Regions from separate parts of the Nitratireductor aquibiodomus genome, predicted to be linked through region 1. Evidence: predicted binding sites of a transcription regulator. Region 1 holds the regulator's gene; each other region holds the start of a gene.
What was found. Region 1 encodes PhoB, which activates phosphate uptake and scavenging genes when phosphate is short. Its sites were predicted from a motif close to TGTCATNNANCTGTCAT; they were not measured.

Region 1 (2,266 bases):
CCGCCTCATCCGCGATATGGGCGATCTCTCCGGTGCGATGACCCGCGCCTCAACCAATGCCCTGCTCAACTCCGACACTGCGCTCGCGCAGCGTGTCATCTCCGACGACACGATCATGGATGCCAAGCAGCGCGATCTCGACGAGCGCGCGATCACGCTGATCGCCAAGCGCCAGCCGATGGCGCAGGATCTGCGCAGCGTTGTGGGCGCCATTCGCATGGCAGCCGACCTGGAGCGTATTGGCGATCTCGCCAAGAACATCGCCAAGCGCGTGAGCGCGGTCGGGCAGAGCGCCACGCCGCGCACGCTCGCCCATTCCATCGATGCGATGGCAGGTCTGGTGCTGCATCAGGTCAATGCGGTGGTCGAGCACTATGTGAAGCGCGATGCCGAAGCGCTGATCCGGTTGCGCGACGAGGATGAGAAGATCGACATCCAGTATACGTCGGTGTTTCGCGAACTGCTGACCTACATGATGGAGGATCCGCGCAACATAACGTCGTGCACGCATCTTCTGTTCTGCGCCAAGAATCTCGAACGCATCGGCGATCACGTGACGAATATCGCCGAAAATGCCTATTATGTGGTGACGGGGGAACAGCTTCCGGTCCAGCGGCCGAAGCTCGATGAAACACAGATGACGGTCGATGCGGATGCGTAGTCGGCCGTAGCAATGCCCTAGGAGAATGCCTTCCATGATTGCCCCCAAGGTCATGGTCGTTGAAGACGACGAACCGCTCTGCGTCCTGCTGAAATACAATCTGGAGGCCGAGGGTTATCAGGTAGAGATGATTTCGCGCGGCGATGAAGCCGAGGTGCGCCTGCAGGAAAATGTTCCGGATCTGCTCGTTCTGGACTGGATGGTCCCGGCTGTGTCGGGTATCGAACTTTGTCGCCGGCTTCGCATGCGCCCGGAAACCGAGCGCCTGCCGATCATCATGCTCACCGCGCGCGGTGAGGAAAGCGATCGCGTGCGCGGACTTTCCACCGGGGCCGACGATTATCTCGTGAAGCCCTTTTCGACGCCGGAGTTCGTGGCGCGTGTCCGCGCGCTCCTGCGCCGGGCCAAGCCGGAAGTGCTGTCAACGGTTCTCTCCGTCGGCGACATTGTGCTCGACCGGGAATCGCACCGCGTTTACCGGCGCAAGAATGAGATCCGTCTCGGACCGACAGAGTTCCGCCTTCTGGAATTCATGATGCAGCATCCCGGCCGCGTTTTCTCGCGCAGCCAGCTGCTCGACAATGTCTGGGGTGAAACGATCTATATCGACGAGCGCACGGTTGACGTTCATGTGGGCCGGTTGCGCAAGGCCGTGAATCAGGGCCGGCTTCCCGACGTGATCCGCACCATTCGCGGCGCCGGCTACGCTATCCGTGAAGCCTGAGACAGACCGACACAAAAACCCCGGCGCGGTTGCCGGGGTTTTCATATGCTGTTGCAGTCGGTCCGGTCACTTCATAAGCGTGCTCGCGGGCCTGCCATGTTCGTTCCGAGCAACCGCAAAGCTCGTCACCGGCTCAAGGGTGGCCGTCAGCTTGCCGTCGTCCGTAATGTCCCATTCCAGAACCGCGTCGTCGTAGACGAGCGCCGGATCAACGTAGACACATGTCGCCATAACCTGCGGAGCCTCATTTTCGAGCTCGCGCATCGAGAGAGGCCTTTCCGCCTCGCACTCCTCGAACGTCTCATAGACAGGCGTGGGGGCGGGCAGTTCGCGGCATTCGGCCACGTTGCCGGAGCAGCCGACAATCAGAAGAAGCGCAGCGATGTGTTCCATGGCGTTCTCCTTTCACTGTCTCCCCGAAGCGGAAGCCATGGATGGTCCGCCTCGCCGGGTGCCGCATTCGTTTACGTTGCGTCCCTTTGTTTAGCCGCGTCTCCTCAGCAGTCCCATGATCAGGGAAATGGCAAGAAGAGCGAGGAAAATATAGAACAGAATCTGCGCTATCCCCGCTGATGCACCAGCAATCCCGCCAAAACCGAGCGCGCCGGCGATGAGCGCCACGACCAGAAATATAAGTGCCCAGTAAAGCATGCTGTCTCTCCGTTTAGTTATGGATGCTAAACGCCTGCGCACGGAGATTGGTTCCCGGCCGAAAGAAAACCGGCAAAATAAAAGGCCGCCCGTGGAGGGCGGCCCTTAGCAAGCGGTGAAGCCAGCACTCAATCAGGCGGCGGCGCGTGCCTGGTGATCGAAGAACAGCGCCTGACTGATCAGCGCCTTGACCATTTCAGGACTGAACGGCTTGGTTACCAGGAAAGTCG
Region 2 (2,266 bases), 160 kb from region 1:
AACGTCGCCCGACTTGCTGAAGATGGTGAAACTGCGCGATCCACCCTCATAGTCGCCTTCATTGGCGGTGATGAATCGATCGCTGTCCAGCCATTTCACGGCGTCCGGTTCGCGCTTCAGGTTCTGCACATTCTGATCGAAAGCGATGGCGCCGTTGTCCAGCGTGTCGATGTTTTCCAGGCTGATCTGACCGGCGGAGAAATGGCCTGTCACCTCGCCGGTCTCGGCTGCAACCACGGCGATGTGATTGTTTTCCTGCATGGTGACGACGATCTCGCCGGCGTCGTTGAAATCAACGAATTCCGGCTCGGGGTCTTCCGGTGCGATTTCTGCAAGGCCGCTCAGGGAGACGGTCTTCATGCTGCCGCAGTCGGGCACCCCGTCGTTGAGATTGAAGACCTTCAGGTCACCGGCGGGCATCTGCGGAATCACGCCGTCGTTTAGGTCCTCGTCGCGCTCGTTCTCGATGGCGACGGCGAGAAAACGCCCGTCACTGCTGACGGCCACTGAATCCGGCTGGCCACCCAGATCGCAGGACTTCTCGGCGGTCTTCGCCGCCATGTCGATCACCACGAGATTGCCGGAAGGGCTGGTGTAGCTCTCGGACGTGTTGACCGCCGCGATGGCCTTCTGGCCCGCCACGCCCACCGAAGTTGGCTCGCCGTCCAGCCTGAGCATGCCGCTGGCTTTCGGAGCGTTGGCATCGCCGATGTCGACGAAGCCCACACCGCCCAGCGGGCTGTCGGAGTAAATCAGCGTCTTGCCATCAGCGCTGCGTGCGATGATCTCCGAGGAGGTTTCTGTTGTCACATCGGCATCAGCCGGCAGGTTCTCCGCCACCGGGAAGGTGGCGATGCGGTTGAATGCCATGTCCGCATGCGCGGGCAGAATGACGGCCGTGCTTGCCAGCAGGCCCAGAATGATTGCGTGGCGTCCCATGTCTGAAAACTCCCTCAAGACCCATAGGAGCGGCACAATCGGAAGCCTTGATTTCAGGCCGATGACACATCGATGACGGTTCGGTGACACTCCCCATCTGCCGTGTCGCGCAATTTGTTGCGTCAGGGGGGCGTTTCAGTTTATAACGCGGGCGATATTTCCCAACATCGGTGGTTATGACCACCGCCCGCGCCAGGGACGCGGGCGAAGGAAGAGGATTCTTGACACATGGCCAACACGCTTCTCATGCCCAAGGCCACCGCCGTCTGGCTGGTCGACAACACGGCACTGACCTTCGATCAGATCGCCGAATTCTGCAAACTCCACCCGCTCGAAGTGGGGGCGATTGCCGATGGTGATGCCGCACAGGGCATCAAGGGCATGGACCCGGTTATGACCGGACAGCTCACCCGCGAGGAGATCGCCCTTGGCGAAGGCAATCCGAACCACAAGCTGCGGCTTTCGGAGCCGAAGGTTCGCGTGCCCGAGACCAAGCGCAAGGGCCCGCGCTACACGCCGCTTTCCAAGCGCCAGGATCGCCCCAACGCCATTCTCTGGCTGGTGCGCAATCATCCCGAGCTCAAGGATGCGCAGATCTCGCGTCTTGTCGGCACCACGAAATCGACCATTGAGGCGATCCGTGAGCGCACGCACTGGAATTCGGCAAACCTCGTGCCGATGGACCCGGTGACTCTGGGCCTTTGCTCTCAGATCGATCTCGATCTGGAGGTGCAGCGCGCGGCAAAATACCTGCCGCCGCAGGAAAGCACCGGCGAGACCCTGCTCCCGGCTTCCGAGACCGAGGATCTGCCGATCGGTGAGCAGGCTCCGTCCGAGACGCCCTCCGACGAGCAGGAACTCGACGCGGATGCGGTCTTTGCCAAGCTCTCGTCGCTGAAATCCAGCGATGCGGACGAAGAGGAAGAGGACGAGCGGTCCTGATCTGAATATCGAGCATCGGACCGAAAAGTGGGATCCGGTTTTCGGGTTATTCCGATGCTCCATCAATAGATTAGATCGTCCTTTGTGCGTCCGGATGGACGCACGGCGATCTAGTGCATCGGACCGAAAAGTGGGATCCGGTTTTCGGGTTATTCCGATGCTCTATCAATGATTTAGATCGCTCCCCGGCTGCCGGGGAGCATCGCCTCAGCTCGCGCAGGCTCTGCCCATCATGGCTTCGTGCATTTCCATGCGCCGGTAGAAGTCGGCAAGCTGCTTGCCGCGCTCGGGGCGGAAAGTCCGACCTGCCGGTTTCATCGTTGCGATGCGGTCGATGCGGAATGTGCGGAAATCCCCGCGCAACTCGCACCACGCCACCAGCGTC
Region 3 (2,266 bases), on a different contig from region 1:
CGCTGGAAAGATAGTTCAGAAATGCAGCAACGCCGGCATATTCCTCGGCCTCGTGGCCCGACATGACCCACAGCGAAGCGCCACCGATGATGGTGTTGTAGGGCGCGCCTTCCGCCTCCGGCCAGTAAGGCAGGTTGGTCACGGTGAAGGGGAAGTCCGCCTCGGCCTTCACGCCGGCGTAACCGGCCGACGATTCGGTGAACATGGCGCACTCGCCCGAGCGGAAACGCGCACCGCCCTCATTGCGGCGGCCCGAATAGCTGAAGAGGCCATCCTTCGCCCACGCACCCATCTTGTCGATGTGCTTCACCTGCAGGTCGCCATTGAAGGCGAGCTCGGTGTTGGTGCCGGCAAACCCGTTGGCTTCGGTGGCGAAGGGCGCGTTGTGATAGGCGCTCAGATTCTCGAGATGAACCCATGACTGCCAGGCTGTGGTGAGCGGGCATTCAGAGCCAGCTTCCTTGAGCTTGACGAGGATTTCCTCAACTTCCGGCCAGGTAGCAGGCTTCGCCTCGGGATCGAGACCGGCCTCCTCAAGCGCGTTCTTGTTGATGTAAAGAACGGGCGTCGAGGAGTTGTAGGGCAGCGACAGCATTTCGCCGTCGGTGTTGGTGTAGTAGCCGGCAACCGGAGCAAGGTAGGCGCTCGGGTCGAACTCGGCCTCGGCCTCGGCCATCACTTCATAGACCGGCTTGATCGCGCCCTTGGCAGCCATCATCGTGGCCGTGCCGACCTCGAACACCTGCAGTATGTGCGGCTGCTCGCCGGCGCGGAAGGCGGCGATGCCGGCATTCAGGGCTTCCGAGTAGTTGCCTTTGAGCGTGGCAACGACTTCATAGTCATCCTGACTGGCGTTGAAGTCAGAGACCTGCTTTTCCAGAAGTTCACCAAGACGACCGGTAAAGGCATGCCAGAACTGGACCTGGGTCTGCGCCTGTGCGACGCCGACCATTGCCGGAAGCGCCACAGTCAACGCTGTGGCTGCGGAAAGCATTGCGCGAAGTTTCATGTTTCATCTCCCTGTAGCGTCGAACGCCGGTTTAGGACCGGTCTCTATTGATCGGCTATTGTTACGGTTGGATGACAGCATCTGCAGAATGCATTGTCCATACCTTTTCCGTTATAGAAATTTCATGCCGGGGCCATGTTTTGACGCGGTTGGCCTTGTTCACGGCGGTCCTATACAAGGGCAGGAATCGAATCGGTTCAGGGCTTGAGAGACAATGGCAATCATAGCGCGTCTGGCAGCGGGTGCGATTACGCTGTTCGCACGCTTCATCACCGCCGTGCGGGCCGACTGGGAGGGCATTGAGCCTGTCCCGCGGCAACGGGTCTATTTTGCCAACCATGTCAGCCACGGAGACTTTATCCTGCTGTGGACAGTTCTGCCTGCCCGCATGCGCCGGCAAACCCGACCGGTGGCCGGCGCAGACTACTGGCTGAAATCCCCCACGCGCCGTTTCATCGGCCGAGACGTATTCAATGCAGTGCTGATCGACAGGAACCGCGACACGCGCGCAAGCGATCCCATAGGGCAGATGGCCGACGCGCTCGATGGAGGCGCTTCCCTCATCATCTTTCCCGAAGGCACGCGCAATGAAACCGATGCCGCTCTTCTTCCTTTCAAGAGCGGAATCTTTCATCTCGCAAAAGCGCGGCCCGACGTGGATTTCGTGCCGGTCTGGATCGACAATCTGAACCGCGTCATGCCCAAGGGAGAGTTCGTTCCCGTGCCGCTTATCTGCACGGTTACCTTCGGTGCGCCGTTGCGTGTCGGCAAAGACGAAGCCAAGGACGCTTTCCTCACCCGCGCGCGCAACGCGCTCTTATCCCTGTCCGGCGTCAAACAAGGGAACGCGTGATGACCGAGCACCAGATCGATCTTCTGAAACTGCTTGGCGGACTTGCCGCCGTTCTCGTGGCCGCCTCGCTTGTGGGTCATCTCCTCCAGCGCAGGCTTTCACCCGACGGGTCCAATGCCGTCGTCGAAAACCTCAACGACCGGGTAAACGCCTGGTGGGTGATGATCATCCTGATGGGCGGTGCGCTGCTCTTCGGCCGGATGGGTGCGATCCTTCTCTTCGGCTTCGCCTCCTTCGCTGCCTTGCGCGAATTCGTGACGCTGACCGACACGCGGCGCGGTGATCACTGGGCACTCGCTTCCGCCTTCTTCCTCGTGCTGCCGCTTCAATACTATCTCGTCTATATCGACTGGTATGGGCTCTATTCGATCCTCGTACCGGTCTACGCATTTCTCCTGATGCCC

Region 2: a site for PhoB is predicted at 1,012-1,028, ahead of BLW55_RS10610 (esterase-like activity of phytase family protein). Genes of this name have one in related genera too.
Region 3: a site for PhoB is predicted at 1,070-1,086, ahead of ugpB (sn-glycerol-3-phosphate ABC transporter substrate-binding protein UgpB). Genes of this name have one in related genera too.

Annotation. Positions count from the first base shown of each region.
Region 1 covers NZ_FNSL01000001.1:2,071,122-2,073,387, reverse strand. Annotated here, with positions in the region: gene phoU (phosphate signaling complex protein PhoU) at 1-661, shown strand, start outside; gene phoB (phosphate regulon transcriptional regulator PhoB) at 699-1,385, shown strand; gene BLW55_RS09840 (hypothetical protein) at 1,452-1,778, opposite strand; gene BLW55_RS09835 (DUF1328 domain-containing protein) at 1,869-2,036, opposite strand; gene BLW55_RS09830 (response regulator) at 2,169-2,266, opposite strand, start outside.
Region 2 covers NZ_FNSL01000001.1:2,235,242-2,237,507, reverse strand. Annotated here, with positions in the region: gene BLW55_RS10610 (esterase-like activity of phytase family protein) at 1-939, opposite strand, end outside; gene BLW55_RS10605 (DUF1013 domain-containing protein) at 1,168-1,881, shown strand; gene BLW55_RS10600 (helix-turn-helix transcriptional regulator) at 2,089-2,266, opposite strand, start outside.
Region 3 covers NZ_FNSL01000002.1:284,118-286,383, forward strand. Annotated here, with positions in the region: gene ugpB (sn-glycerol-3-phosphate ABC transporter substrate-binding protein UgpB) at 1-1,009, opposite strand, end outside; gene BLW55_RS20530 (lysophospholipid acyltransferase family protein) at 1,224-1,862, shown strand; gene BLW55_RS20535 (phosphatidate cytidylyltransferase) at 1,862-2,266, shown strand, end outside.